Regions from separate parts of the Paenibacillus sp. T2-29 genome, predicted to be linked through region 2. Evidence: predicted binding sites of a transcription regulator. Region 2 holds the regulator's gene; each other region holds the start of a gene.

What was found. Region 2 encodes Rex, which represses fermentation and respiration genes when NADH is low (regulators of the CRP and FNR family bind a similar motif). Its sites were predicted from a motif close to TTGTGAAATATTTCACAA; they were not measured.
Region 1: the regulator Rex is predicted to act here: its motif matches at 3,425-3,442, upstream of ACU1JV_RS12895 (formate/nitrite transporter family protein).
Region 3: the regulator Rex is predicted to act here: its motif matches at 3,566-3,583, upstream of ACU1JV_RS20645 (phosphoketolase family protein).

What each region holds. Positions count from the first base shown of each region.
Region 1 covers NZ_JBREVE010000004.1:30,903-41,303, forward strand. Annotated here, with positions in the region: gene ACU1JV_RS12890 (molybdopterin-containing oxidoreductase family protein) at 16-2,148, opposite strand; gene ACU1JV_RS12895 (formate/nitrite transporter family protein) at 2,505-3,350, opposite strand; gene ACU1JV_RS12900 (FAD-dependent oxidoreductase) at 3,737-5,098, opposite strand; gene ACU1JV_RS12905 (glutathione peroxidase) at 5,490-5,966, opposite strand; gene ACU1JV_RS12910 (ABC transporter ATP-binding protein) at 6,082-6,975, opposite strand; gene ACU1JV_RS12915 (LLM class flavin-dependent oxidoreductase) at 7,204-8,223, opposite strand; gene ACU1JV_RS12920 (AI-2E family transporter) at 8,362-9,507, opposite strand; gene ACU1JV_RS12925 (LCP family protein) at 9,658-10,401, opposite strand, start outside.
Region 2 covers NZ_JBREVE010000001.1:297,724-308,124, reverse strand. Annotated here, with positions in the region: gene ACU1JV_RS01835 (CCA tRNA nucleotidyltransferase) at 1-1,087, shown strand, start outside; gene ACU1JV_RS01830 (biotin--[acetyl-CoA-carboxylase] ligase) at 1,080-2,054, shown strand; gene panB (3-methyl-2-oxobutanoate hydroxymethyltransferase) at 2,401-3,309, shown strand; gene panC (pantoate--beta-alanine ligase) at 3,306-4,244, shown strand; gene panD (aspartate 1-decarboxylase) at 4,237-4,620, shown strand; gene ACU1JV_RS01810 (tetratricopeptide repeat protein) at 4,703-5,335, shown strand; gene dinG (ATP-dependent DNA helicase DinG) at 5,493-8,375, shown strand; gene ACU1JV_RS01800 (redox-sensing transcriptional repressor Rex) at 8,403-9,056, shown strand; gene ACU1JV_RS01795 (amidohydrolase) at 9,043-10,344, shown strand; gene ACU1JV_RS01790 (cell wall elongation regulator TseB-like domain-containing protein) at 10,382-10,401, shown strand, end outside.
Region 3 covers NZ_JBREVE010000008.1:152,412-162,812, reverse strand. Annotated here, with positions in the region: gene ACU1JV_RS20660 (ring-cleaving dioxygenase) at 56-1,006, shown strand; gene ACU1JV_RS20655 (glycosyltransferase) at 1,218-2,369, opposite strand; gene ACU1JV_RS20650 (GntR family transcriptional regulator) at 2,686-3,408, shown strand; gene ACU1JV_RS20645 (phosphoketolase family protein) at 3,701-6,085, shown strand; gene ACU1JV_RS20640 (hypothetical protein) at 7,708-9,279, opposite strand; gene ACU1JV_RS20635 (aldo/keto reductase) at 9,615-10,401, shown strand, end outside.

The DNA.
Region 1 (10,401 bases), on a different contig from region 2:
ATTAAAGGCATATTCTCATTGGCGCTTCACATTCACCACCGTTGAGAAAAAAGTAGCCCCCTGCCCCATATCCGACAGCCGGTCAGAGGTTAACGCATTGGCACGCTGTCTGCGTCCTTTGCCTTTCCACCATAATCCTTGGCTAATCACCGTGCCGGGCAGCATCAGATCGGTAACCTTGGCTTTCAATTCATACATTCCCCTGTCATTCCAGACGGTAACCGGATCACCATCTGCGATGTCTCTTGCCTGAGCATCCTCCGGGTGAATTTGCAACAAAGGCTCCCGCTCCAATCGCTGATGCTTGGGCAAATTAGCAAATGTAGAATTCAAAAAATTATGGTTTGGCGGTGAAACAAACATCAATGGAAAACGGTCATCCGCTTGCGGCCGATGCTCTCCGTCATACCCTTCAATCAGCGGTACATAGGAGGGCAATGCGGGCAGACCTGCTTGTTTCATTTTTTCCGAATACAACTCAATCTTGCCTGAAGGCGTAGTTAGACGCTCCAAATAAGTAGCCTTTGGCGTCATATCAAGCTTTACAAAAGGCGACTTTTTTAAGGCATCCAAGGTTACACCCTTGAGATAAGGGTTCGTTGGATTATCAAGCGCGCCTGCGATCATATCTTCTTCACTTTCTGTAAAGGCAGCTTCATCAAAGCCCATTGCCTGTCCGAGCAGGCTAAATAGCTCATAATTGCTTTTGCTTTCCCCAAGCGGATCAATGACAGGCTTCTGCATCTGGATATAGTGGTGCCAGTACGATTTGTATAAGTCTGTTCCTTCAAAAGAAGACGCAGCAGGCAGCACAATATCTGCATAGCAGGCCGTATCGGTAAGGAACAGGTCATGAACAACCGTAAACAGATCCTCTCGTTCAAATCCCTCCGTCACCCGTTCCGAATCGGGTGCTACAACTACCGGGTTACTACAATATACAAATAACGCCTTAATCGGTTGTTCCTTCTGTAGCAGCGCCTCTCCAATCCGGTTCATGTTGATCACCCGGGCATCCGGGTTCTGTCGCAGATCAGGACGCTCCAGATGGGCGCTGTTAATCTTGGCATAAGCACCATTGGAGCGCGACGCTCCCCCGCCGTGTTTCAACCATTGTCCAGTGAGTGCAGGCAAGCATGTAACTGCACGTACGTTCATACCGCCATTATCATGATGCTGAAGCCCATTTCCGATATTGATATAGGCCGCTCGCGCCTTCCCGTACATTTCCGCCAAACGGATAATATCCTCTTTCGGCACGCCGGTAATCTGCGAAACCCGCTCTGGTGTATAGGTCTTAACATGCTCGCGCAGTTCCTCGTGACCTACGGTATAGCGACGTAAAAATTCGTCGTCTGTCAGCCCCTGATCAAACAGCACATGCATAACCCCCAGCGCAAGCGCCGTATCCGTTCCCGGATATAAGGGAATGAACCAATCCGCCCATTGCGCCGTCCGGTTGCAATGAACATCAATAACGACCACCTTAGCACCTTTTTTACGTGCTTTCTCAGCCAATACGACCTGATGCATGTTGGTGCTGATGACGTTTCCGCCCCATACAATAATGAGCTCTGCATCCTCTGTGTCCTCCGGGCTTGTGCCGCCCTTAAATCCCATAACCGATGCCCAGCCTTCATTCCCAGCCACACTGCAAATCGTCTGATCCAGTTGGCTTGAACCCAGCGCATTGAAAAAGCGACGATCCATTCCATCCACACTCAATACACCCATATTGCCATAGAAGCTGTAGGGGAGAATGGATTCTGGTCCATCCGTACGTATCAACTCCTTGAACCGACCTGTAATGGTATCGACCGCCTCCTCCCAGCTAATTCGTTCAAACTTCCCTTCCCCTTTGGCGCCTACACGCTTCAACGGATAAAGCACCCGATCCGGATCATATACTCGCTCGGTCATATTCCGGACTTTGTTGCATATAGCCCCTTTGGTAATGGGATGATCCGGATTACCAGTCACCTTGACTATCTTTCCATTTTCCTTGTGAAGCAGGAGCCCACACGTATCCGGGCAATCCAACGGGCATACGGCCGGAAAAATACCGTTCTGCTGCTCCGTCATCCGCTGTCCTCTGTGTAAGTTGTGTTGAAGTGTGGCCTCAAGAGGCGCGCTATTGCGATGATCCATGGTGTTAATGCTCCTTTCCGTTGCCGTTTCCAAAAATTACACTGTTCTTATCATATCTACAGCTTTGGCCTATGGCAAGAGAAGGATTTTACCACACAGCATCTCTCCAAAATATATAAAAATCCGCCTGCTGTTTAGAGCAAAACGGATTTTAAAAATCATAATTATTTTTTTATCATCCTGTTTCATCATTACATACCCAGGGTAAAAGAGATCAAGGCATTATGGACGAGAGCACACTCATCCTCCATGCCAAATCATGGACCACTCCCAAAAAAATCCGCCATGACAGGTTTCGTTCCCCCGGGCCTGTCATGGCGGATTTGCTTTGTTCATTGCTTCATAAAGTAACGTGATTATGCATGATCACTCAACGGATTAGATGCAACGGAAGGAGTAATTTGAGATTCATTCACGGAATGTGTGTTGGTTTGAGTTTTTTTCAGATAGGCCAGCCAGTAGGCTCCAGCCACAAACAGACTGCCTCCTACCAAATTCCCCAACCAGACCGGAATGAAATTCATAACATACTCTGCCCACGAAAAATGACCTGCAAAAATAGCCGCCGGAATGAGAAACATATTGGCTACAACGTGCTGAAATCCAATAGCAACAAAGGCCATGGTCGGGAACCAAATTCCCATAATTTTGCCGCCGATGGAGTCTGTGCTATAAGCCATCCATACAGCCAGTGCTACGAGCCAGTTACATCCTATACCTGATATAAAAGACTGCAAAAAGCTTTCATGCAGCTTATGCCCTGCCATATCCACCACTTTATCCAGGTAAGGACCCGTTTCGGTCAAGCCCAGAACATGCCCGAAGAAAAATGCAACAAATAATGCACCTGCAAAATTACTGAGCGTAATAATCGCCAAATTACGAAGCATGGCTCCTGTCTTAATTCGTCCTGCCCATCTCGCCAAAGGCACTGCCATCATATTGCCGGTCAGCAATTCCCCACCAGCGATCAAAACTAACACCAGACCTACAGGGAACACCGCAGCTCCAATAAAGGTAGCAATGCTTCCCCATTCTTTAGGTGCACTTGCAATAACGCGTATATCCAGCAAAAACCCGAGTGCAATAAATGCACCTGCTAAAAATCCCAATACTACCGCCACAGTCCACGGGTTGTTCGCCTTGGCCACTCCTGTTTCCACCGTCTTTTCGGCAATTTGCCCCGGTTTATAGCTTGCCATCTGCCCCCGCTCCTTTAATATCTTTTAAACAAAATATTCTTCTTTTATATTTTATTTAAAATCAGTGATTTTGTTTGTGAAAAAAATCACTTTCTAAAGTATAAAAAAAACAGCCCTTGGATAAAGGACTGTTTTTCTATTTTATTACATCTACTGCGCTACTACGCGCTTTACATTTAATTGTATTCTTCCTTTTCAACAGCTCTCAAGAACCAAAGAACTCCGCCCAGACCGACGGCTGCAACAACTACAAGAAAAAGGATATAAAACAAATCCATTATAAAGTCTCCCCCTAATCCTTATGCTCTCTATATTGTACTATAAGGATTCATCCGTACGCTTCAGATTGTTGACAAACTTATGAACAATGTCACAGACAAATCGAATTATACAGTAACTGGGTTCCGTTCGGATATTGTAGGCAATGCTTGCAAACCTGCCGCGTTCAGGAAATTCCAAGGCTTGTTATAGTGCGGCTGGAAGAAGAAATCGACAAAAGCCAACTGGTCAATGGTCATATGATTTTGAATGGCTACAGACAACGTGTTAATGGATTGCGTCAAATCGACCTTCGACATAATTTGCGCCCCAACAATTCTCCGTGTCTCCTGCTCATATACAACCTTCAGCAATACCTTTTCAGAGGTTGGCATAAACTCAGGACGATAGCTGTCCTCAATGGTTACAGCTTCTACAGTCATCCCCTCGTCGGTTGCTGCGGCTTCTGTCATTCCTGTTCCCGCAATATTATCTTCGTAAATTTTGATACCCGAGGTTCCTTGTGTTCCCATGTAGGCAATGGTCGGCTGTACCAGATTGCGTGCCACCAGCGTCCCCATTCGAACCGCATTCGTCGCCAATGGGATATAAGCTGTTTTGCCAGTCGGATTATAACGAATTGCACAACTGTCGCCTGCTGCAAACACATCCGGGCAGCTACTTTGCATATAATTGTCCACAATGATCGCACCGTTAGGCAACATATCTACCTGACCTTTGAGCAGATCCGTTTGAGGTCGGAAACCAATACAGAGTATAACAAGCTCTGTTTCATACTCTCCTTTGGAGGTCACGACCTTACTTACTTTACCGTTAGTCCCCTCAAAACGACTTACTGTCTCGCCAAGTACCAGCTTAATGCCATGTTCTCTCAGGGAATTCTCAATCCGGTCTGTATACTCATGGTCTAAATACTTATTCAATATACGATCAGCACTGTCGATCAGCGTTACGTTCTTACCGTTCATTTGAAAAGCTTCTACCAGTTCAACACCAATGTATCCGGCTCCGACGACTGTAATGTTCTGTACGTGCTGGGCTTTCTCAATGATTTCATTCGAATGATTATAGTTCTTGCAGAGCAAAATATGATCAAGTTCAATGCCTTCCAGCTTCGGAATAATTGGCCACGATCCAGTAGTCACAATCAATTTATCAAATGTGTCCGTAAATTCCTCACCTGTTTGGAGATTACGTGCATGCAGCGTTTTGCCGGCTGTATCCACACTCGTTACCTCATGAAGCATCTTGGTCACTACACCCATATCAGCCAGTTGATCTGGGGACGAATAAAACAATCCGTGTGGATCTTTGACGACACCACCTACGTACAGTGCAATACCACAAGATAAAAATGAAATATTGTCATTACGCTCATAAACCGTAATTTCGGCATCTGGATAACATTTAGCTGTGTTGACTATGGCTGCTGTACCTGCGTGTGTACATCCGATAACTGCTACTTTCATGTTGAATTCCTCCTTGGTGTGTGGGCATAAAATGTATAATAATTGTGAATACTTTCACTTAGGTAACTCGTTACTTCTTGTGATTTATTTCACTTCATGCGCTTATTATAGTGTGATATTTTTCACATTACAATAGCTTTTTATGATATTCACAGTTTGTCCACATTTAAAAAGGTAAGGATGTCTGAGATCAGCCGTTTGCTGAAATCTTTTTTTGCTCCATTCAGTTTTCCCTGTCTGCCCCCTGATTATTCCCTTGGAACAGACTTTCACACGATGCGTCAATTCTTAGGCAAATGCTTATTTAGGGAATAAAAAAAGGTCTGTTTCCCCTGAGACAGGCGGAAATCAGACCTTGTTTATACATATACTTTGGAATTACACGAAGCTATTATAACAACTGTTCAATGGCAGCTTTCATCGCTTCTGGTGACTCCTTAGGCTCAAAGCGCCCCACAGGCACACCTTCACGATTCACAATGAATTTCGTAAAATTCCACTGAATTGTACCATCTTCCTGTTCTCCAGGCTGCTGCTTCTTCAAATATTCAAACAGAGCTGCTGTATCCGGTCCGTTCACATCCACTTTGGCGAATACCGGGAAATTAACCCCGTAATTCAATTGGCAAAATTCAGCCGCTTCCTCGCTGCTGCCCGGCTCCTGACCGCCAAATTGGTTGCAAGGGAAGCCTAAAACAACGAGTCCTCGATCCTTATATTCGTCATAAAGCTTCTGCAAATCCCCATATTGCGGGGTAAGTCCGCACTTACTGGCGGTATTCGCAATAACCAGCACTTTACCTGTGTAAGTTTCCAGAGAAACCTCCTGATTGGCTGGTGTTACGGCATTATATGAATAGACAGACATACAGCATCCTCCTTCATGTCGCTTGGTTAGGTTCTTAACCTATTTTACCCAAAACGTGACGGACATGCCAATATCCACAGACCCTTTACCGCTGATGCTGCCACTTGATGACGCTCTAACCTCTTGCTGCTACTTGTGGTCTAGCATCACGCCGCTCGGCAACAGAACCCACCGTTTGCTTCTCTTCTACATTCATTCCCTTTACTACTTGGTTTACCGCAGGCTGACCAGCCAAAGCATACGGAAGACAGAGTGGTACCCCTGTACGAGGATCAGTAACAATATCCGCCTCGATCCCGAACACCTCACGCAGCACATCGGGGGTCATAACCTCAGTCGGGGCTCCTACCGCCTTCGCTTTCCCTTTTTTGATCGCAATCATATGCTGAGCATACCGGGCTGCATGGTTCAAGTCATGCACGACCATAACAATGGTGCGTTCTGCCGAAGTATTCAGATACTCTAACAGATGCAGCACTTCCAGTTGATGCGCCATATCTAAAAATGTAGTCGGCTCATCCAAAAACAATATATCCGTATCTTGCGCAAGCGCCATAGCAATCCAGGCACGCTGACGCTGACCACCAGAAAGCTGATCAATCGGACGATCGTGAAATTCGCTCATTCCCGTTACTTGTATTGCCCACTCTACCATTCTGCGATCTTCCGCTTTCATGGAACCAAAACCTTTTTGATAGGGGAAACGTCCGTAAGATACCAGTTCCGTCACGGTCAACCCTTCCGGCGCAGTCGGATTCTGCGGCAAAATAGCCAACTGCTTCGCTACCTCCCGGGTGGATTGCTTATGAATGGATTTACCATCCAACAGAACGCTACCGCCTTTAGGATTCATGATGCGAGCCATCGTTTTCAGAATGGTCGACTTACCGGAGCCATTTGCACCCACCAATGCTGTGATTTTCCCTTGCGGTATTTCTACGTTCAGATCCTCTACTATCAATCGATCTTCATAAGCAATATCCAGATTTGCCGTTTTCAGACGAAACATTTGGAATCATCCCTTTCCCTAATCCAATATATATAGTCACGGGCTTAACGCACGACATTCATCAAAACTTCATTCTATCTTTATATAATAAAGATATTGATAATCATTATCAAGTGTTAACTGGCATATTCCTTCTAATTTACAATGCGAAACGTTCAATATTTCATCAAAAAATCAAAAAAAGATCACAGCCCTGAAGCTGTGATCTTTTAATTCTGGCCATTCGCATTAAGCCTGTACAGAGGACAGTCCAAATGCTTCAGCCATGAGGCGTATTGATTTCATTTTGGCATCAAAGTCGTGAATGATGCTCGCAACCATGATCTCCTGTGCATTATAGTCCTTGCATAATTGCTCAAGCTGACGCTTCACCTGTTCGGGTGAACCGACCACCATACGCTTGCGATTCTCACGAATGCGCATCCGATCATATGGCGTATACGGATACGCAAGCGCCTTTTCGACAGAAGGTGTCCCTGCGGAACGCGTGCCCTGTTCTAAAAGCACCAGGGACAAGTCCATGCTGGATGCCAAACGATTGGCCTCCTCTTCGGTATCCGCGCAGATCGCAAATACGGCAACAAGCGAACGCGGTTGCTCACTATGCTGGGAAGGCTGGAAGCTTTCCTGATATCCCTTCATAGCACCTGTGCCGCCTTCACCATTAATAAACTGCGCGAACGCAAAGCCTACGCCACGCTCGGCGGCCAGACCTGCGCTATCGCCGCTGGAGCCAAGCAGCCACATTTCCGGCACGGTCTCTACGAGCGGCATCGCCTGTAGCGAACCGAAGCGATGCTGGTTGCCTGTGCTATCGTGCAAATAGGCTAGCAGATCATCCAGCTGCTCGGGGTACAGATCAACACCGCCCCGCATTTTCCCCTCCTGCAAAGCTCTGGTAGCAATCGGCATTCCTCCAGGTGCTCGCCCCAGACCCAGATCAATGCGTCCTGGATACAATCCCTCCAGTACCCGGAAGTTTTCCGCTACTTTATAAGCGCTGTAATGAGGCAGCATCACACCACCCGACCCCACTCGAATGGTAGAGGTACGGGCAGCCAGGTGTGAAATCAATACCTCCGGGCTGGAGCCTGCAAGGTTAGAGGCTGCATGATGCTCGGATACCCAGAAGCGATGATAACCCAGACGTTCCGCCTCTATAGCAAGCTCAGCAGTCTTTTGTAATGCCTGTGCATGCGTCATGCCTTTCGATACCGGAGATTGGTCAAGAATGCTGAGTTTTATCATAAAAAGTCTGACCTTTCTATTTTGGAATACGAATAGGCATTAATTATAGCACGTAAAGCCACAGTTAACCAAGAGGGGCAAAATAGCAGATTTACCGCACATATTTAGCCATGTTTACTTTTTATAGAGACTTGCTTTTTACTTTACTTTATCTGCTTCATAAAGATGTGAACGCTTTTGAAAAAAACTAAACAGATGGGTCACGATTACTTTCAAGACGGCATAACCTGGAACCGCCAGTACAATTCCTACCACACCAAACAAATTGCCAGCTGTCAAAATAACAAAGATGATCGTGATCGGATGTACTCGAAGAGATTTACCCATAATTTGTGGTGAAATAAATTTACCCTCAATAAGCTGTACGACTGTCCATACGATAACCATTTTGAGCAGCATGATCGGTGAGGTAACTATAGCTACGATTAACGCGGGTGTAATGGCAATTACAGGACCTAAGTAGGGAACCACGCTCGTAAAGGACGCAATGACCGCAAGTGTCAAAGAGTAGTCTAATCCAATAATCAGATAACCAATATACAGCAGCACTCCAATACAGAAGCTGACAATAATCTGTCCACGAATATACGAGCTGACCTGATGATTCATTTCGGTCATGATACGATCTGTCTCTTTACGAAACATAGGTGGAAGCATTTTTAGAATCCACTGCGGCAGCTTGTGTCCATCTTTCAGCAAATAGAACAGAATGAACGGAACCGTAGCGATCGCAAGCACAGTTTCCGTAATCACACCCAAAAAGCTTCCCACACCCGTCCATGCATTATTGATAAAGCCAGATAACTTTTCAGAAGCTTTGGAGGCCAGTTCAGATGGATCTATTTGAATGGTGTTCTGGAACTGGTTGACAAAGTTACTGCCAATCAGTCGCTCAAACTGTTGTTTGACTTGCTCGGTATAGGCAGGAACATTTTGGATAAGGCCCTGTATCTGATCACGGATCACAGGTACCACCGATGTAATCACAATAGCGATAATCCCTATAATGAGCAAAAACAGGACAACAATGGAGTATACCCGCTTTACCTTATTTCGCTCCAGTACATCTACCAACGGATTGAGCAGATAGTACAATACACCGGACAAAATGACCGGGAGAATGATCGTTTTCAGCAACACGATGACAGGCGTAAATATGTATGAAATTTTGGTAAGCACTAAGATATTCAAACCGATCAGCAGCAATACCAACAGGAATAACACAAACTTGTTGTTCAGGAAAAACTTCTTAAACCGGTCTTTCCATGCCGGAGTTATTTCCACATGACATTCCCCTTCTCTTTAGACAGATGAGTATACGTTCTTCATAATTACGATATATTTTTGCAACAAAATATACAAGGTTATACCCAAATAAACACAAAAGCAAACAAAGTTGTACGTTATTGTACGAACTTCGCTTGCTTTGAAGGGTTATGGAGTATCATTTGTCGTGGTGGCAGCCTCCACCGTCGTAGTCACCGGTTTGTTTTCTTGTTCAAAAAGATTCTGTATGAATCGCTTGAGCTTCCGCTCGTCCACACCCAACACCTGCGCACCTTTGATGGTTTCCCCGCGCACCAGTTCGTTTGGCGGGATTTGCTGCTTCGCTACTGTTTTAGCATCGATATTAAAACCCAATGAAGCCAACTGCAGCATTTCCGTTGTACTCAGATTCGTTTCAATATAAGGAGATATGCTATTTAAAATACTTGGCAGTTTAATGAGCGACGAGGTCGATTGTATTTTACTGCCCAGTTCGGTAATGAATTTGCGCTGTCGCTCCGTACGTGTAAAATCGGAAGTCGCATCATGACGGAAACGTACATATTGCAAGGCTGTTTTGCCGTCCATGTGCTGCATTCCCTTTTTCAAGTCAATATCAAACTGGTGTTTGTCTGCCTTGGACGTATAATGCATATCTTTTTCGACATCCAGGTCAATACCACCTACAGAATCAACCAACGCAATGAAACCATTAAAATCAGTATATACATAATATTGAATTGGTATCCCCAGGAGGTCGCTCACAGTCTGTCTGGTCAAATCAGGCCCACCGTAGGAAAAGGCTGCATTCAATCGACTTTGCCCATGACCCGGGATCTTGACGTACGTATCACGAAGAATCGACATCAGGGTAGCCTTTTTCGTAACCGGATCAACAGAAGCAACCATAAC
Region 2 (10,401 bases):
GGTCATGCAGGATGGTCATGCATTCGAGGTGACCACTTTTCGTACGGAAAGCGGTTATACCGATCACCGCCGTCCAACGGAAGTATCCTTTGTGAAGGACATCCGTGAGGATCTGATGCGGCGGGACTTCACGATGAACGCGATAGCGATGGCTGAACATGGGGAGCGAGTGGACCCGTTTGGTGGGGAAGCTGATTTGCGAGCCGCTCTCGTTCGTTGTGTGGGACGAGCCGAGGAACGCTTTGAGGAGGACGGGCTACGAATGCTGCGTTGCATCCGTTTTGCCTCTGTATTTCGGTTCCGAGTGGCCTACAATACCTGGAAAGGTATGATCCGTCGCAGAGAGGGACTTCGACACATAGCCATGGAACGGGTACGAGTCGAGTTAGAAAAGATGCTAGCGGGGCCTGACCCATTACGTGGGTTAGAGATGCTGGGTCGTAGCGGATTGCTCGGCTGTACAAAAGTTCCGGTTCCCTGGGAACAATGTGACGCACAGGCGCTCAAGGAGATCGTGCAGCTGCCAGCAGAGCTGCGGTGGGGTTTGCTCCTTATGTCTTGTAGACTTAGCTCCGAGGCAGCGGACGAGCTTTTAAGAGCTTGGACCTTCTCCAACGCCGTACGTTTGCGTTTGGTTCATTTATTGGAATGGGAGACCGAACTCATCAGCCATGCTGTTGCCATAGCTGACAACTCTGTTTCGAGAGATTCTGACCCAATCAACGACAAGGTGCTGCGTCGTAACTGGATTCGCTTGTTAATTAAGCTGGGAAAGGATACAGCTTCAGACTGGCTGGAGCTTCACAAGACACTGCCTTCTTCGTTCCGTGGATTACCGCCATGGGTAGAAAAGCATGTAAAGAAAATTGCCGAACTGGCTAACTCGTGGACACAGCAGGCTGTCGTCGTTCGTATCAAAGATTTAAATATTACTGGAAATGAACTGGTTCAGGCAATGAATCGACCAGGTGGACCTTGGCTGGGCCAGATGATGGAACGGCTTTTACAAGCGGTCGCTTGCGGAGATATCCCGAATGAAACAGAAACATTGCTTCAGGAAGTGAAACGGGTGATGAGTAGTGAATAATCATGAAAGATTGTTAGGCATACTGGAGGAAGGTTCATCCGATTACGTATCCGGGGAGGAAATTAGCCGACGACTGTTGGTTAGTCGTACAGCGGTATGGAAGCAGATCAACAAACTGCGTGAACTGGGTTATAATATCGATGCCTCCTCACGTCGGGGGTATCGGCTGATTTCTCAGCCAGATCGGCTGGAAGCCTCCAAACTGGCAGATATGTTGAATACTCAATCGTTTGGCCAGCGTATCGTCGTTCTGGATTCAACGGTATCTACCCAGCAGGATGCTATGCGTTTGGCAGAAGAGGGTGCGCCGGAGGGAACGTTAGTGCTTGCGGAGGAACAAACGGCAGGTCGGGGACGTCTGGGGCGGAAATGGTATTCCCCTCGCGGCAAAGGTATCTGGATGAGCATTGTATTGCGCCCAGCCCAGCCCTTGGCCTTTACCCCCCAGCTAACGCTCCTTACAGGTGTTGCGGTGTGTAGGGCTATTCGCCGACTGACGGGTGTGGAGGCAGGCATTAAATGGCCAAACGATCTGCTGATTCATGGTCGCAAAGTATCCGGTATTCTGTTGGAATCTGCAACAGAGGATCAAAGGGTTCGCTATTGCATTGCAGGCATTGGCATCGACGTTAATTTGAATGTAGAGGATTATCCGGAAGAGTTATCCCATGTAGGGACATCTTTGAAAATAGAGGCAGGGCTTGAAGTTGACCGTACTGCGCTGATTGCTGCTGTTTTGGAAGAAATGGAGCTGCTAAGCAAGCTATATGCCGAGCAGGGGTTCCAGCCAATAGCCATGCTGTGGGAGGCATTATCTGTGACGATGAACCGCAGCGTACGAGCACATACAGGACAAGGGATAGCGGTAGAAGGTACAGCGGTTGGCTTGGACCCTTCAGGAGCGCTCGTAATAGAAACGAACCAGGGTGAGCGGATTCAGGTTATTTCAGGGGATATACAATTGTAGAAGCGACCCTAGCTGAGTATACGACCACAATCTTTCTGTTTCCTGTGTAAAACTTCACGTGAAAAAGCTGGTGTTTTTTGTTATACTGTGCAGGAGGCGGCATCGGACGGTCCGAGCTGCACTCCAAGGGCACATTGCTCTACTTTAGCAAGTTTGTAAGACCATCATAACTTCATTTGAAGGTTACGTTGGATTCTGCTCTGAGCCGAACAGGACCGAGACAGAAGGGACGATCTCAAAATGAGTGTCTTTTTTGGCTGTTCGGACCTTTTGATGACGCAGATGTACAGGCGTTCATAAAAGGTTATTTTTTGTGCCAAAAAAAGATGGAAGGGAGCCATTCACAATGGCAGGAAAACAAGCACTGAATATTGTAAAAATGAAAAAAATGAAGCAAGAGGGCATTCCGCTCAGTATGCTGACCGCCTATGATTATCCATCGGCTAAAATAGCCGAGGAGGCCGGAATTGATATCATTCTCGTGGGTGACTCGCTGGGTAACGTAGTTCTTGGTTACGATTCAACCATCCCTGTGACCTTGGATGATATGGTGTACCATTCCCGGACAGTCGCAAGAGGCGCTGAGCATACATTTATCGTAGCGGACATGCCTTTTATGACATATCACAGCAGCATATCCGAAAGTCTTCAAGGCATCCGCCGTCTGATGCAGGAAGGACATGCGCATGCTGTTAAATTGGAGGGCGGAGCTGAGATTGCCGATGTCGTAAAAGCGACTGTTCAGGCAGGTGTGCCTGTACTGGGACATATCGGGCTTACTCCGCAATCGGTTAATCAAATTGGCGGCTATCGCATTCAAGGTAAGGACGAAGCAGACGCACGCCGGTTGATGGCAGATGCCAAGGCATTAGAGCAGGCGGGAGCCTTTGGTATTGTCTTGGAATTGGTGACTGAGGAAGTGGCAACGGCGATCTCTAAAGAACTTTCCATTCCAACCATTGGAATCGGTGCAGGACGTGGCTGTGACGGTCAAGTACTCGTTTACCACGATCTGATTCAATATGCATCGCCATATTTCAGCAAACGTTTTGTTAAAACTTATGCAGATGTAGGCGGCATGATCCGCAGCAGCATTGAGCAGTATGTGAGCGATGTAAAAGGGCGGGCATTCCCGGCCGCAGAGCATGTGTTCAGCGCGGATGACCGTGTTGTGGAGTCCCTGGAGTCCTTGTACGGACAGGCAAAAGGACAACCGCAGGAACAAGCTAAGGAAAAGGTGGAATCTCAGTCATGATCATCGTAAGAGAAGTGGCTCAACTACGCAAGGTTATTGCCGAACGTCGCCAACTTGGAGCCAATGGAGCAAAAACTTTACACGATTCTGCCTCTTTACTGCAACATAAAGTCGGCTTTGTACCAACCATGGGATACCTGCACGAAGGGCACGCAAGCTTGATGCAAAAGGCGCGTGAAATGGCAGATACGGTGGTGCTTAGCATTTTCGTAAATCCGATTCAATTTGGACCTACCGAAGATCTGGACAGCTATCCTCGCGATGAAGCTCGTGATCTGGAAATAGCGCGACGTGAAGGCGTGGATATTGTATTTATGCCGACTGTAGCAGAAATGTATCCGCAGCCAACTCAAACTAAAATTCACGTATCCGCTCTGACAGACCGCTTGTGCGGCGCTTCCCGTCCTGGCCATTTTGATGGTGTAACTACAGTGGTAGCTAAGCTGTTTAACATGGTAGGTCCTGATTTGGCTTTCTTTGGAATGAAGGATGCGCAGCAGGTTGCTGTGCTTCAACAAATGGTGGCTGATCTCAATATGAATGTGACCCTCATACCTTGTCCTATCGTCAGAGAGGCCGATGGTTTGGCTCTTAGCTCCCGCAATGTATATTTGAGTGCGGAACAGCGTGAGCAGGCGTTGGTGCTGTCCCAGTCACTGCGCAAGGTGCAAGAAGTGAGCGAAGATATTGTACAGAACACCATTACGATTGAGCAGTTACATCAAATGGTGGAGTCGACCATCTCCTCATCTCCTTTGGCAGATATTGACTACATTGAAATATTAACTTTTCCTGGCCTGGAGCCCCTTCGTCCTGAGCAGCGCCTATGTGATGTGCAAGAAGATGTCATTGTTGCGCTAGCCGTAAAATTTGGGAATACCCGACTGATTGATAATATAAGAATACAGAAAGTGGAGGTACTTTCCCATGTTTAGAACCATGATGAAATCTAAAATTCACCGCGCGACGGTTACTGAAGCTAACCTGAACTATGTGGGCAGTATTACCATAGATGAAGATTTAATGGAGACATCGGATCTGCTGGAGAATGAAAAGGTTCAAATTGTAAACAATAACAATGGAGCTCGACTGGAAACCTATGTGATCCCCGGACCGCGTGGGAGCGGCGTGATTTGTCTCAACGGTGCGGCAGCCCGTCTGGTCCAGCCCGGTGATACAGTCATTATTATTTCCTATGCTTCCATGTCAAATGAAGAGGCCAAAACATACAAACCAACTGTGGTATTTGTGGATGAACATAATAAACCAGCCCAAACGATGAACAAGGAAGTACACGCAACGATCATGTAATGAATGGGAATGCGGATGAAACCCGTCTTTTAAGCGAAAAATGTGAGTGTATTAATCCATCTTTCGTAAGGGCGGGATGCACATGTTCCAGCATGTATTCGCAGAAATGAACAGCATGTTAGATGATATCGTGAAGCATTACCCATCAGCCCAGGGCCCCCGCAGACAGGAGCTGCTACAGCACTGGAGTCTGCTGCGGAGAATGAGTGACGGAATTATGGATGAGTGGCTGGCCTTTGAGGAAAAAATGGTTTGCCTGCGTGCAGCCGGCTTTTCCGCAGAGGCCGACATGTCTGACGCTGAGCTGCCTGAAAAGGAGCTACCGGCATTTGACCGGGGGCAGGGGTATTATCGATTACTTATGTACCCGGAGGCAATCCAGCAATTTGAGCAGGTGCTGGAGCATTTTCCGGACAGCTGGCAGAGTCGCATCTATATGGGAATGGCGCATTTTCAACTGGATGATCCAGCAGAGGCTATAAGCCAGTTTCAAAAGGTGCTACACCTGACTGAACAGTCAGGGCTAAAAGCGGTCATCTATAATGCGCTAGGCTGTTTGATGGCAAAGCAGGCAGACGTAAAAGAGGCGCAAAAATATTTTGCTCTCGCGCACCAGTTCGATCCAACGCTGCCCGAGCCACTGCACAATATGCAAGCCTGTTTGTCCGGTGCCGAAAAGCTTCGCTACGACAGTTCCTTGTTGACTTGGATGTAGTTGTCAGACACCGAGTAAGACGATGCATGCTCACCTCCTTAGGCGGTGTGTGCATCGTCTTTTTTGGCTGTCTTAATTTCCAAACAGACAATCTTCTGCTATGCTATTATACAGAGTTATTATTTTTGTATGTGTCATAAGAAAGGATTAAGCTCGAATGAAATTTGCGGTATTGGATTTTGAAACGACAGGCACCCAGTCCGCGGATGACATCATTCAAGTCGGACTTGCAATTATAGATCATGATCACAGCATTTCCCGTGTTTACGGCTCTTATGTAAACCCTGGCAGATCTATTCCACCTTTTATCACCGGATTGACCGGAATTACAGATGATGACGTCAAGGATGCACCTGCACTCGAAGAAATGATGATGGAGCTCGTGCCTATGCTGGACGATGTCGTACTGGTCGGTCATAATGTGGCGTTTGATTTCAATTTTTTGCAAAGCGCTTTGGACCGGTGTGGATATTTACCCTTTAGCGGTAGAATTTTGGATACGATGGATTTTCTGAAAATTATGTTTCCGTCGTTATCTTCTTATCAGTTGGGTTTTGTTTCCTCAGAGTTTGGGCTGGCGCATGACCGCCCTCATCAAGCAGACAGCGACGCGTTGGCTACGGCTGAGGTGTTTTTAAAGTGTCTGGGTGAGCTTCAGGCATTACCTCTGATAACGATACAGCGGCTCAGCGATTTGTTCGCAGAGGAAGACAGTGACCTGGGTTGGTTTCTTGACGGCATACGAGAAGAGAAAGAGCTAGACCCTATTCAGGATTTGGAGAAACATCAGTTTTTTCGTCAGCTTGCGCTTAAAGTGGAAGATTGGACCGAATTGGCTACTCCACGTAGAGAAGATGATCCGAATCCACTCTCAGGCGTTTCCTTTGAGGAGTATATGGATGATGTGCGGGACAATTTGCGTTCATCCTTGAGCCAATATGAGGAGCGCGAGGCGCAAACACAAATGATTGAGGGTGTAAATCAAGCCCTGAGTCAAGATAAGCACTTGTTGATCGAGGCGGGTACAGGAACAGGGAAGTCCCTAGGCTATTTGCTTCCGTCACTGTATCACAGTGTAAAATATGGGCAGAGGGTCACAGTAAGCACACATACCATTAATCTGCAGGAGCAATTGCGAGAGCGTGATATTCCGATGCTGACAAAAGTGATTCCGTTCCCGTTCCGGGCTGCCATTTTTAAGGGTCGGGGGCATTATTTGTGTCTGCGTAAGTTTGAACATAAAATAAACAGAAGAGACTTCGCGACACCAAAGGAAGACTTGATTACAGCGGCTCAAATGATTGTCTGGCTGACTCTGACAGAAACCGGTGATGATGAGGAACTAAACCTGAGCAACCGTGGAGGGGATTTTTGGGAAACAGTAGCTAGTGATTCCGAGTCCTGTCTTGGCCGTTCTTGCCCATGGTTCCGCAAATGCTACTATCATCGTGCACGTCATGAAGCAGGAACAGCGGATGTGGTTATAACGAATCACTCCAAGCTGTTCACCGACGTCAAAGCAAGTCACCAGCTATTGCCCAGCTATGAACATCTGGTCATTGATGAAGCACATCATCTAGAGGAAGTAGCCGGTAAGCACCTGGGCATGCATATGAAATATTTCACACTCGTGCATACGCTGACTCGATTGTTCAAGGACAGTAAGAACGGACAATTGCCTTCGTTACGTCAGCAGTTGGCAAAGTCGGGGCATGAGAAGTCGACGGAATGGGCCTCGACCATTGATCAGCTGTACCCACTCGTGTTAGAGGTTAAGGAAACTTGGGACCTGCTAAGCGATAAGCTGTTTGGTATGTTGCCAGAGCGGTCTGATGCCACACCGGGTGAAACGGGACAATTTTCTTCGCGTCTCAAACCGTCGGCCAAGCCTGCAAAGTGGGATCAAGCGGCGGCGTTGGAAAATCAGCTTTATGTAACGTTGAGTGAAATTTTGCGCAAGGGCGACAAGCTGATGCTGGATGTCAAGGAAGAACACGACGATTATGCGGCGGATAGTCTCATTACAGATATCACGGGTCTGCTTAAGGATTTGGCGGGGATTAGGGAAAATTTGCGCTTCTTTATACGACTCGATGATGAAACAACCGTATATTGGCTCGAAGCGAGTGGGCAATTCCGTAGTAAATCATTGCAATTTTATGCAGTGCCCGTCGATGTGAGCCGCCAGTTGAAAGAAATGTTTTTTGACAAAAAAAGAAGTATTATTTTGACATCTGCTACTTTATCGGTAGATAAGTCGTTTCAGTACATGACCGATCAACTCGGCTTGCAGGAGGCCGCGGATCAAGGACGATTAATGACGTCACAGCTCCCATCACCTTTTAATTACAGGGATCAGGTGTTGCTGGTCATTCCGCGAGACTTTCCGAGTGTGAAGGGCAGTGTAGGGGATGCACATTTTGTAGAGATGCTCGTTAGCTCTCTAGGAGCGACTGCCCAGGCGACGCGGGGGAGAATGCTTGTTCTGTTTACTTCCTATCGGATGCTCCGGCAAGTGTATGAGCCACTTAAAGAGGCGTTAGCATCCAGCGATATTACCGTGTTAGGACAAGGTGTAGACAGTGGGAGTCGGAGCAAGCTAACCCGTCGTTTTCAGGAAGCCAAGGCTTCTGTATTGCTGGGAACCAGCAGCTTCTGGGAAGGCGTCGATATTCCAGGGAAGGCTTTGACTTGTCTGGCCATCGTTCGCTTGCCGTTTCAACCGCCCAATCACCCGTTACTGGAGGCAAAAAGCGAGCTGCTCCAGCAGCAGAAGAAGAACCCATTTATGAAGCTGTCTGTACCACAAGCAGTTATTCGCTTCAAACAGGGATTTGGGCGATTGGTACGTACAGCGAGCGACCACGGAGTCGTTATCGTTTACGATACGCGTGTGATCGAATCCTATTATGGAAAGCACTTTTTGTACTCGTTACCGGGACCAAAAATGGAGCATATGCCATCGGAGCAAATGGTGCCCCGCATCGCCGAATGGCTCCAATCCGCCCCGGAGACAGAGGCACAACGGACGGACACCTAAAGTCCGTTACAATTAGGGGGAGCAAGTATGAAATCAGATAAAATTTCAGAGGCTGTCGTACGGAGATTACCCGTATATTTACGTTATCTGAATGCACTGCACAAACGGGAGGTGGCTACGGTTTCTTCTCAAGAGCTGGGACAGAGGTTAGATTTGAATCCGGCCCAAATTCGTAAAGATCTTGCCTATTTTGGCGATTTTGGTCGGAAGGGTATCGGTTACGATGTTTCTTATCTAATTGAGAAAATACGCCATATTCTGAAAATCGACCAGCAAATTAATGTAGTATTGGTCGGAGCGGGTAATCTGGGTCAAGCCCTATCAAACTATAACGCTTATTTAAAAGACAATATGAAGATTGTGGCGGTATTTGATGCGTTCCCGGATAAGGTTGGGGCCAGAATCAATACCTTAGTCGTTCAGCCGATGGATGAATTGGAAGCGACTGTGAAAGAAAAAAATATCCGAATCGGGATTATTACTGTACCTGATTTTGAGGCACAACACGTAGCTGATAGGCTCATTGAGAGTGGAATTGGAGCGATTTTAAACTTTGCACCTATCATTCTCAAGGCACCGGCTAACATTCGGATACATGCCACAGACTTTACAACTGACTTGCTTAGCCTCGCTTATTATCTGGAGGACGGAAAGGAAGAAGCACAATATGACAGTGAATAAATGGATGATTAAAAACGGTTCTTTTGCCGTGAATGGAACTGAAGCTGGGGTAATCCATGGTTTTATGATTGTGGAGGATAGCCGTATTACTTACATTGGCGAGACTCTGCCTGCGGGTGAGGAAGAGACAGAAGCAATCGATGGTAACGGGTTATTGTTTTTGCCTGGTCTGATTAATACTCATGGTCATGCGGCGATGTCTCTGCTGCGAGGGTATGGAGATGACTTGGCACTTCAAGTGTGGCTTCAGGAAAAAATGTGGCCTATGGAAGCCAAGTTTACATCTACGGATGTTTACTGGGGAACATCCTTGTCAGTGCTGGAAATGCTGAAAGGTGGAACCACAACTTTCCTGGATATGTACGATCATATGGATGAGGTGGCACGTGTAGCTGAAGAGTCGGGCATCCGTGCAAGTTTGATGCGTGGAGCCATTGGACTCTGTTCAGAAGAAGAACAGCGGATCAAGCTGGCTGAGGCCGTGACTTTTGCCCGTAACTGGCATGGAAAAGCAGACGGACGTATCACAACGATGATGTCTCCGCATGCCCCATACACATGCCCGCCAGCGTTTATTGAGAAATTTGTTCAAGCAGCACATGATCTCGATTTACCATTGCATACGCACATGTCCGAGACGATCGCCGAAGTTGAGCAAAACGTACGCGACTACGGTTTGCGTCCAGTTGCACACTTAGATAAGCTTGGCTTTTTCTCCCGCCCTTCACTTGTTGCCCACGGCGTACACTTGAACGACGAAGAGATAGCTTTATTAGCGGAACGAGGTGTGGCGGTTTCACATAATCCAGGCAGCAACTTGAAGCTGGCAAGTGGTGTAGCTAGAGTGCCTGAATTGCTGCGTGCAGGAGTTACTGTTTCTCTTGGAACAGACGGTCCTGCCAGCAATAATAACCTGGATATGTTCGAGGAAATGCGTCTGGCGGCACTCATTCACAAGGGAGTATCTGGCGACCCAACAGCAGTTCCTGCAAATGAAGCACTGCGTCTGGCAACAGAGTATGGTGCAAAGTCGATTGGTTTAAAAGAAGTAGGAGCGCTGGCAGCAGGCAACAAGGCTGACTTTATCGCGCTAGATCTGAATCAGGCCCATTTCTTGCCGCGTACAGATCTTATTTCCCATGCCGTATACTCTGCAAGTGCCAAAGACGTGGCTCATGTGTGGGTAGACGGTCGTCAGGTTGTGAAAAACGGCGAATGCCTGACGATGGACGAGGAACGTATCAAACATGAGGCACAAGCCGCCTTTGAAGGGCTGCTGTCGCGCTAATTCAGGTGTCACATCCCCTTAGAGAGGAAGCACAGGTTTGAAAAATAAGAAGAAATG
Region 3 (10,401 bases), on a different contig from region 2:
AAAATTGAACGATAATGAAAAATAAGGATTTCTACAATTAAAAGGAGGGTTTTATATGTCACTTCAAACGACAGGTATCCATCATATTACAGCTTTTGCCGGTAATCCGCAGTCAAATGTCGATTTCTATGCAAGTATTCTTGGACTTCGGTTAGTGAAGAAAACCATCAACTTCGATGCCCCTGAGGTTTACCACTTGTACTTTGGTAACGAGGCAGGAAGCCCCGGAACGATCATTACTTTTTTCCCTGCACCAGGAACTCCCAAAGGGCGCATCGGAGGTGGTCAGGTGGGCATAACCTCGTATGTGGTACCGCCAGGTTCGCTTGATTTTTGGCAGCATCGTTTGCAAAGCTTTGGTATTCAAGTTACGAAAACAAGCCGGTTTAATGAACAATATCTTCAATTCGAGGATAATGAGGGCCTACGTCTTGAGCTTGTTGAACGTGCGGAGGGAGCGAGCAGTACTTGGTCTTACGATGGCATTTCGGCTGATAACGCCATTAAAGGGTTCGGAGGCGCCGTACTATTTAGCGTCAATCCACAGAAAACGATGGATGCATTGGAGAGCATACTCGGATTTACGAAAATCTACGAAGACGCCGAATATGCTCGTTATCAATCTGCTGGAGAAATCGGCAACATTGTGGATGTTCCGCTCGTCAAAATGGGCTTAGGCTTTGGTGGAGCAGGTACGGTACATCACATTGCATGGCGCGCAAAAGATTTCGAGCAACATGAAGAGTGGAGAAGCGCAGTTCAGCATTATGGCTATCAGCCAACTCCAATCATCGACCGCCAATATTTTAATGCAATATATTTCAGAGAAGCGGGCGGCATACTGTTTGAAATTGCTACTGATCCACCGGGATTTGCTAACGATGAGCCTGCTGAATCTTTGGGGCAGAAATTAATGCTGCCAGAGTGGTATGAACCACAGCGGGCTCAGATCGAGGCAAACCTGCATCGTATTGAAGTGAGAACATTAACAGATAAACAAAAGTAAATGAAATGGCTGCTGTTTTGCATCCAGATGAAGTCACGTAAATCCACAATCTCATTCGATTGTGGATTTTTCATTTGATAGGTTACCACCTGAAAATGAAATCCTCCGCAATTAACCTATATTTATGATTTGACTAATCTAATATACGACATTATCTATCCAGGACAGAATCTGCTTCCAGGTATGTGTCTCGTGTGCTACCGTCCTCTTGTTATTCCAACAGCTTTTCAGACTTTACCAGCATTTCTCGTAACACGTGGGCGACTCGGCTTTTCCGGTTCTCTGCTTTCTTTTTTATCACCCGTAATGCTTGCTGGTATGCTGGGTTGTTGTTTTGATAATAAAACTGCTTGGCAGCAATGCGTAATGTCCTTCTCAACAACATAGCCGATGAACGTGTTAACCTAGAACGGAGTCCCCTGCGTAATACGCGCAGCGTATTTTTGTAGGTCTCAAAATCCTCGGATGGAGGAATTAGAGCGAATAAATTTAACGAGGAGTCATTGAACCCGTAAGTTTCATACATGATTCTCAGATTTTCCGTATTTAAAACGTTACCTCTAAGATGGGTTGGATGTTCCTGATGATATCCGACCACCTCTTTGATGCAATAAAAAGGGATTTTTAAGCGATGCAGTCTATAGCCCAAGTCCCAGTCTTCGAGTCCGTACAGCACAAACCGTTCATTGAAACCTCCAATACGAATCAAGTGGTTGCGTCTGATGGCTACACAACGAGTTACTAGCATCATCCAGGGAGCTACGTCCGTTGAGGCAAATTGTTTTTGAGTACTGGGCGGAACCCTGGTGGGGCTAACGACTTTAGACAATGCACCCGTTTGATGCAGGACATCATGAGGGGTGATGATCGGGATAATTTCATTCGCTGTTTCAAAGTCGGGATTCCATAAGCCTGATTGTGTAAGTATGCTCCGACAATGTTCTTTTTCTTCCACAGAAAAGTCAGGGTGATAATGGGTAAATGCATCGTCCCACGAGTGAGGAATGCCTGAAAGCACGGATTTGGGATACTTGCGGTGATAACGACTCACGGTTTTAATGAAATGAGGTAGCACCAAAAAGTCAGCGTCGCAGAAAATGATATATATCCCTTTTGCCTGGCGCAGTCCCAAATTTCGAACGGCAGATCGACCACGTTGTTCCGGGTGTGACACATAGATAAGAGGATAGGATGCTTTGAAGTCTTCAACCATTTCTTTCGTTCCATCTGTAGAGCCGTCATCAGCTACAATCACTTCGAATAGTTGCTTGGAATAGGTTTGCGCTTCAAATGAGGCGAGTGTGAGCAGCAGCTGCTGGGCTCGATTATAGGTTGGAATGATGACGCTGTAGCGGATAGCCAATGTGATCTCCCCCCACCATTTTTATTAGAACACGTTTGAACAAGATAAATAATAACAATGTATTCAAGGATTTTAGCCTGGTCTGGTCAAACACCCCTCAAGGTGCGAAACAGGCTTGGTCATATTGAGGATGTTAAGGTGGAGGTTCTGTAATTTTTGCTATTTTGCAGGTATTTTCAGTGGTATGATGTATATGTCATGGCAGCATTACGCATAAGGATGTAAAGTAAAAGAGATACAAACAAACATGAGATGAAATGGACATGTTTATGGTAAACTATATGGAGTTATAGAAGACCTGAAAGAGGAGTACTATATGACACAATTTGTCTATAAGCAAATTATTGACGATCTTAAAATGAAAATTTTCGCTGGAAAGTTTGCAGATATGAGATTGCCAGATGAACGTAGTCTTAGTGAGACTTACCAGGTTAGTCGTAGTTCCATTAAACGCGCTCTGACTAAAATGGAGAGTGTCGGAATTATTTTCAAAAAACAAGGCTCCGGGACATTTATTAATCCCTTATACATAAGAAATGAATCTATCTTTAACTATGAAGGCTCTAATCTAGGAGTTACTGATAATTTTCAAATGCATGGCAAAAAGCCAAAAATCAAAGTATTGAGTTTCGAGGTCATTCCACCGACAGAAGAACTACAGCGCGATTTGTTCTTGGATACCCATGATTTTGTTTATAAAATTGTTCGCTTACGCCTGTTTGATGACGATCCCTTTATGATTGAAACGGGCTACATCCCCATTAAAATTGTCCAAGATTTAAATCAGACGATTATTGAGGGTTCCATTTTTAATTATTTGGAAGACTCGCGGAACCTGGCCGTCACCAAATCTTTTTTATCCATTTTTGCAGAACCGTCCCAAGAGAATGATCAAAAGCTACTACAATTAAAAGAAAATGAACCGGTAGGCATTATGGAGGGTGTTTTCTTTTTGGATAACGGCACGCCATTTGAATTTTCACATATGCGGTTTCATTACAAATATTTGAAATTTAATACCTTTGTATCGGTACACTAACGAAAAGACTGGAGAATTCTCCGGTCTTTTTTTTATGGTTTTGAAAAAGGACTAGAGTCTGCAAACTCTTCATTTATCACAAATTTTATTGGTTTATCCTGCTATATATTTTAATGTAAGAGCTTTTTAACTGTCTTTTTAATTTATATTTCATAGTATGTTCAAAATTTCACAAAATTGGACCGTATCACTTGTGAAAAAGGTTGAATTAATTCAGTGTAGCGTTATGATGTACATGTAGATGAAATTTCCGGAAATAAATTACAAACAAAATTACTAGGGAGTGGACACCATGGCTTTATCACCCGTGTTAGAAGATTACTCGTCTAAAACATATTTGGAAAAACTTGATGCATACTGGCGTGCAACCAACTACATTTCAGTAGGTCAGCTTTATTTAAAAGACAATCCTTTGTTGAGAGAACCTTTGAAAGATTCGGATGTAAAGGTTAAGCCTATTGGACACTGGGGCACGATTCCAGGCCAAAACTTTATTTATGCTCATCTTAATCGTGTTATTAATAAATATGATTTGAACATGCTTTACATTGAAGGTCCTGGTCACGGCGGCCAAGTTATGGTTTCAAATTCATATCTTGATGGAAGCTACACCGAAATTTATCCGCAAATCACTCAAGATATCCCAGGCATGAAGAAACTGTTCAAACAATTTTCGTTCCCTGGCGGTATTGCTTCGCATGCTGCTCCTGAAACACCTGGATCTATCCATGAAGGTGGAGAGCTGGGCTATTCCCTTTCTCATGGTGTAGGTGCTATTTTAGATAATCCGAATCTGATTTCGGCTGTTGTTATTGGGGATGGTGAAGCTGAAACGGGACCATTAGCCGCTTCGTGGTTCTCTAACAGATTTATCAATCCAATCACGGATGGCGCAGTGCTGCCAATCTTGCACTTAAATGGCTTCAAAATTAGTAACCCAACGATTATGTCTCGCCAATCGAAAGAAGAGTTAACTTCGTTCTTTAAAGGTTTGGGTTGGGAACCGTTTTTTGTTGAAGGTGAAGACCCTGATCACATGCATCCAGAAATGGCGAAAGTATTGGATACTGCCATCGAGAAGATCGAAGCTATCCAGAAGAATGCGCGTGAAAATAATGACCTTACTCGTCCGGCGTGGCCAGTACTTATCTTCCGTTCACCTAAAGGCTGGACGGGTCCAAAGGAATGGGACGGAGTGCCGAATACAAATTCGTTCCGTGCCCATCAGGTTCCAATTCCAGTTGATCAAAAAAATATGCAGCACGCACCTGCCTTATTAGAATGGCTGAATAGCTATAGACCAGAGGAATTGTTCGACGAAAACGGTCGTTTAAAAGCTGAGATTGCTGAAATTCTGCCTACAGGCGAGAAACGCATGGGAATGAACCCTGTTGCGAATGCGGGTAACCTTATTAAAGACTTGAAATTGCCAGATTTCCGTAACTATGCGCTGGATAACTCCACGCCTGGTAAAGTGATTGCGCAAGATATGTCGGTTTTGGGCAAATACGTTAAAGATGTGGTTGTATTAAATGAAGAGAATCGCAATTTCAGAATCTTCGGACCTGATGAAACGATGTCTAACCGCTTGGCTCCTGTTTTTGAAGTAACCAAACGCCAATGGATGGATCAAATTATTGAGCCTAATGATGAATTCTTGTCATCTTATGGTCGTGTCATTGATTCCCAATTGTCTGAACACCAAGCTGAAGGATTGCTGGAAGGTTATGTGTTAACAGGCCGTCATGGTTTCTTCGCAAGTTACGAAGCCTTCCTGCGTGTGGTTGACTCGATGATCACTCAACACTTCAAATGGTTGCGTAAAGCAACGGATCAAGGATGGCGTGCAGGCATCCCATCATTGAATGTTGTAGCTACTTCAACGGTCTTCCAACAGGATCATAATGGGTATACACACCAAGATCCAGGTTTGTTAGGTCATTTGGCTGATAAGAAACCAGAATTTATTCGTGAGTATCTGCCAGCTGACGCCAACTCTCTGCTAGCTGTTTTTGACACCATTTTAAATGATCGTCAAAAGATCAATTTGGTTGTTTCGTCCAAACACCCACGCCCACAATGGTTTTCTGCTGATGAAGCGAAGGAATTGGTGGACAAAGGGTTAAAGATTATTGACTGGGCAAGTACAGATCAAGGTGGAGAGCCTGATATTGTTATCGCTTCTGCCGGTACAGAGCCAACGATTGAAAGCTTAGCTGCGATCTCTATCTTGCATAAAAAACTGCCTGATTTGAAGATTCGTTACATCAACGTAGTAGACTTACTGAAGCTGAGAAGCCAAAAGTTAGATCCTCGTGGATTATCTGACGCTGAGTTTGATCAATTTTTCACAAAGGACAAACCAGTCGTATTCGCTTTCCATGGTTACGAAGGTCTGATCAAAGATCTGTTCTTTGATCATCACAACCATAACCTGCATGTACATGGTTACCGTGAAAATGGCGATATTACGACACCATTTGATATGCGTGTATTGAATCAAATGGACCGTTTTGATTTAGTGAAGGAAGCTGTTCTAAACTTACCTGACGCTGGAAAGTACGCGAATATTGCGGATGAAATGGATGCAATGGTTAAGAAGCATCATCAATTCATTCGCGAAGAAGGCATTGACTTGCCAGAGGTAGAGAACTGGGTATGGGAAGGCCTGAAATAAAAAAAGTACAGTACATTTCAGCTTTGTGTTGGACAACCAAGCAGTCTAGCATGAAGTGAAATATATGATTTGGTAGCAGAATAGAAGTGCCTGGCCCCTTGACTTCAAGTATGTTTTCAACGGGGATCAGGCACTTTTTGATGTAGCACACAGAGAATTTAATAGGGAAGTCACAGCGGATGTCAATCCTTATATTGAACGAGCAATGAATACAAGTTATGTCCCAATCAGTTTGTTTCAGAGATTATACTAAATCTTTTTGACTGCATTTTGTTGGTAAGCATCCTTTCGGAGAATCAGATGTTATACCCTAAAGAGAGATGACTACATAGCGCTGATTCCCACCAGTATCCATGAACGCCATTAGTCAGGAGGCAGAGTTCAAAGGGAAGTACATAAGCCAAGTCAGTCCCGGGGTCATATACCCCTAAAACAGAGAAAACCATACATCTCCCCCAAGAGGAAGCATAATAGCCAGCTCACAGATTCACGAACCAAGTAAAAATTACGCAAACCCGGAACACACAGGAATAAGCGAAAGATTCTGAGCATGTTGGTATAACTTTCGGTAACGTTAAGATAAACTTGACTATATAGATCAATTCGGACTACGACAAACTTTGGTGAAAAAAGTAAACATAAATGTATATACATAGACATAGACAGGTGGTTGTAAGTATCTATAACGACGTATTCAATTGTTCTAAAAGTCATCCCCTCCTAGGATTAGCAACGTTACCGGAAAAGGTGGACGAAACTTTCTTGCCCGCTGCCATTGTCCCTTTCATGTCCCCTATGCTGCAAAGCCCGTTTCTAGTCTCCGACATCCGGATCTCAGGCACTTAAACGCCGAAAGTGGCAAATCTGCGACCCGACAGCCGTGGGTTTGAAGGACGTATTCCAACCCCTAAGAGTCAGTGGGCAAACTGAAAGTTACGTGGTCTACATAGGTATAAGGTAACCTACATGGGGGTTAGGCCACTTGAGTCAATCACTCTGGTGACTACACTTCACATATTCCGGTGAAATGTCTCTCTCTCACTGACATTCTCAAGTCTCAACTAGAGTACCATGCTTCACCATCCGTTTCCTTGCCTACAAAGTTCCCTAGACTGTAATGGTATTATACGTTCTGTTCCTTACTTCTCTGAGTATAGGCTACGTTGAGATCGAACTTACTAATTCGCATGTGATTTATCTGTTCAGGTGAATGTAAAAGAGGCCTATCAAATGGGTAGGCCTAATGAGAATTTTCTTGTTCTGTTTCCGAAGCTTGATGAGTACTAGCACTTTTGATTCCGGTTGTCTTTCTTTTTAAAGGATCAGATGTGGAATTCTATTTCTCCCATTTATCTAGTAATGAAGGATTCAATCATATTATTGAATGATATCCTTTCGTGATTTGTTGCTTTGATAAGAGATGAACCATCTGTGCTTTAAATTCAGAACTAAAGGTATGTCTTTCTTTTTAAGTCTTTTTTTGATCCTTCAAGAATTGGTCTGCGATCTACTATACTAGAACACAATTTTTCTGTCTAGGAGAGTATAGTGTAGCTGATCTACGCTTAGTGCTTGTAAAACATACTTGGATATTGCACCTCTCACATTGATTATGACAAAGTTTATGCCGGATCAGCGTCAAGGATATTGGAAAAGTAATTATTTACATCAATGTCACTATCTATCTTGTTTATTAACATATTCAGGCTTTCTTCAAAGAGTAAAATTTTTATTGAATCATATCGATCATATTGCTTTCCGAATCTTTTACATACTACTTGATCTAGTTTGAGATTTTGTTCTCGAAGCTTCTTTTTACATTCACGAGCAGCTTTATAACTGAAATTAATAATGGTGTAGTAGTAACCATTGTCGTAGCCCCAGTACCAGTTATATGAATTGTGTTGCAGCACTCGGTTGAAGAAAAAGAGAAGAATATCATTGCTAATTGTGTTGTCAACGCTTATTATAGCGCGATCAATTGCAGTTTTCAGCATTGCATGCATAGTTGCAGCTACGCAATCATATGAGTAATCAAGCGGGGAGCCATGTCTTTCGGAGTATCCTTTTGCAACAGAGAGAAAGTCAACGTAACGATTATATTTTTTTGGTTCAATTGATAGGAAATGAATGACACTTTCTAAAATTTCTTTTGTAAACATACTATTGAAAAGATTAGCTTTACTATTACGCAATTGATTAGATACATCTTTCTGGGCGATTTGGTAAGAGCTAATTGTCTTAATACAATTGCTAAAAATCTGAATACATGCGGGGACGTAAAACTTGTAGTAGTTAGATTCCTTAGCAGTTGAAAATGCTAAAGAGTTGATATAAGGGACATTATTAATACGACATTCTTTCATAACATCCTGAACAGGTTTAATTAATTCTAAATGTTCTTCACAAACATCTGCATACAGACGTCTAATCGAACAATCTGGATTTTTATTAAATTTGATCAATCTTGATAAATAATCGTCCGCTGTATCAACGGAAGTTATGTTAACTTCATCTTCATTAATCGCATGTTTGCCTATGAATAAAACGGGTAAATGTTTATAATCCTGACACACTTTAATTAAGCCTTGTAATATTACTGGTGATGGTGTTTCATTTTTTCCTACTATTATGATAGCATCTGCACCAGCAAATGGGATTACTCTCTCTATGTCATCTTGGTCCCCAAGACCCCTAGTATCGACAATTCTTAATACATCAATTTCGTTTATTCTCATTTGAGAATATAAATCTTTATTAGCAGGAACCTCCATTGTTATTTGATTGAAAAATGTATTTGGGGTGTTTATAATTTTGAAGACTTCCTGAAGAGATTTACCATTTAGATACTGTTTGGCATAGTTGTTGATGGTTTGTACATAATTATCATTAGATTTCTCTAATTTTTGAACATCTTCAATATTGCTCAGAAATGTTTCAAATCCAGTATCTCCAAAAAAGTCGAGGTCAGAATCTTTAGAGTATTTAATATTGCAAAAGACAGAGTTAACTCTTATAAATTCATAATCTCCAAATAAATATTCTATAGTCACTTTTGTAGTGCCTGCATGACCATCACTAGATGAAGCATATTTTAGTTTCTGTGGAGATTCTGCCAGATGTCGGATGAGTGTACTTTTCCCACAACCTGACTCTCCTATAAAAACTATTTTGACTTCTTGCAGCTTATCCATACAACATGCCCCCAAAATTGTTAGTGGAATTATTTTTTTATTTGTTTGAACCAATCGGATAATATTCCATCTTAACTATATCATGACAATTGACCCATTGTATAGTTCAATAGAACCATCGTTAGTTCTTTATTGATTTCTCAGTTCGATTATTGACATATTGCTAAAATTGAGTGTAGTTTTACGGTGGTTGATTAGCTGTAAGACGATGCATAGGTTAGCGCCATTAGGTTAGTAGTGGGTAATAAGTATATGGGGAACTGAATGGTTCGCTGCATTTTGTCTGAATATTGAAGAGGTATTATGGTATAAGAGAATAGGAGGAGGCTGTTAATATGAAACAACCAATTCCGGAGAAGGTATTGAATGATGGCACTGAGGTGCCTGTCATTGGATTTGGAACTGCTGGATTGAAGGGTGCAGATGGAGTAACAGCGATAGCTAGCGCGATTGATGCAGGTTACCGTCTGATTGACACAGCTTTCAACTATGAAAATGAGGGTGCTGTCGGGAAAGCTGTCCGGCAGAGTTCTGTACCCAGAGAAGAATTGTTGATTTGCTCCAAACTGCCGGGTCGTCGACATGCCTATCAGGAAGCCATTGTCACGATTGAAGAGTCATTATATAGAGCCGGTTTGGACTATTATGATTTGTATTTGATCCATTGGCCGAATCCCAAAATTGACCGTTATGTTGAAGCCTGGCAGGCGTTAATTGAGGCGAAGAAGCGGGGCTATATTCGTTCCATCGGAGTCTGCAATTTTCTGCCTGAGCATAATGAACGTTTAATTCGGGGAACTGGTATCGCGCCGAGTATCAATCAGGTTGAATTGCATCCATTATTTAACCAGGAGTATCAGCGTGCAAAAGATGCTGAACAGGGCATTGTGACGGAATCGTGGAGTCCTTTGGGGCGTGGGCACAGCATGATGGAAAACGAAGAGATTGGGAAAATTGCTGCTGCTCATGGCAAAACCGCGACACAAGCGATTTTACGTTGGCATATCCAACTGGGAGCGATTCCGATTCCTAAGGCCTCTTCCGTAAAACATCAGACGGAAAATCTGGACATTTTTGATTTTGAGTTGTCACCAGAGGAAATGAACGTCATTTCGGCGCTCA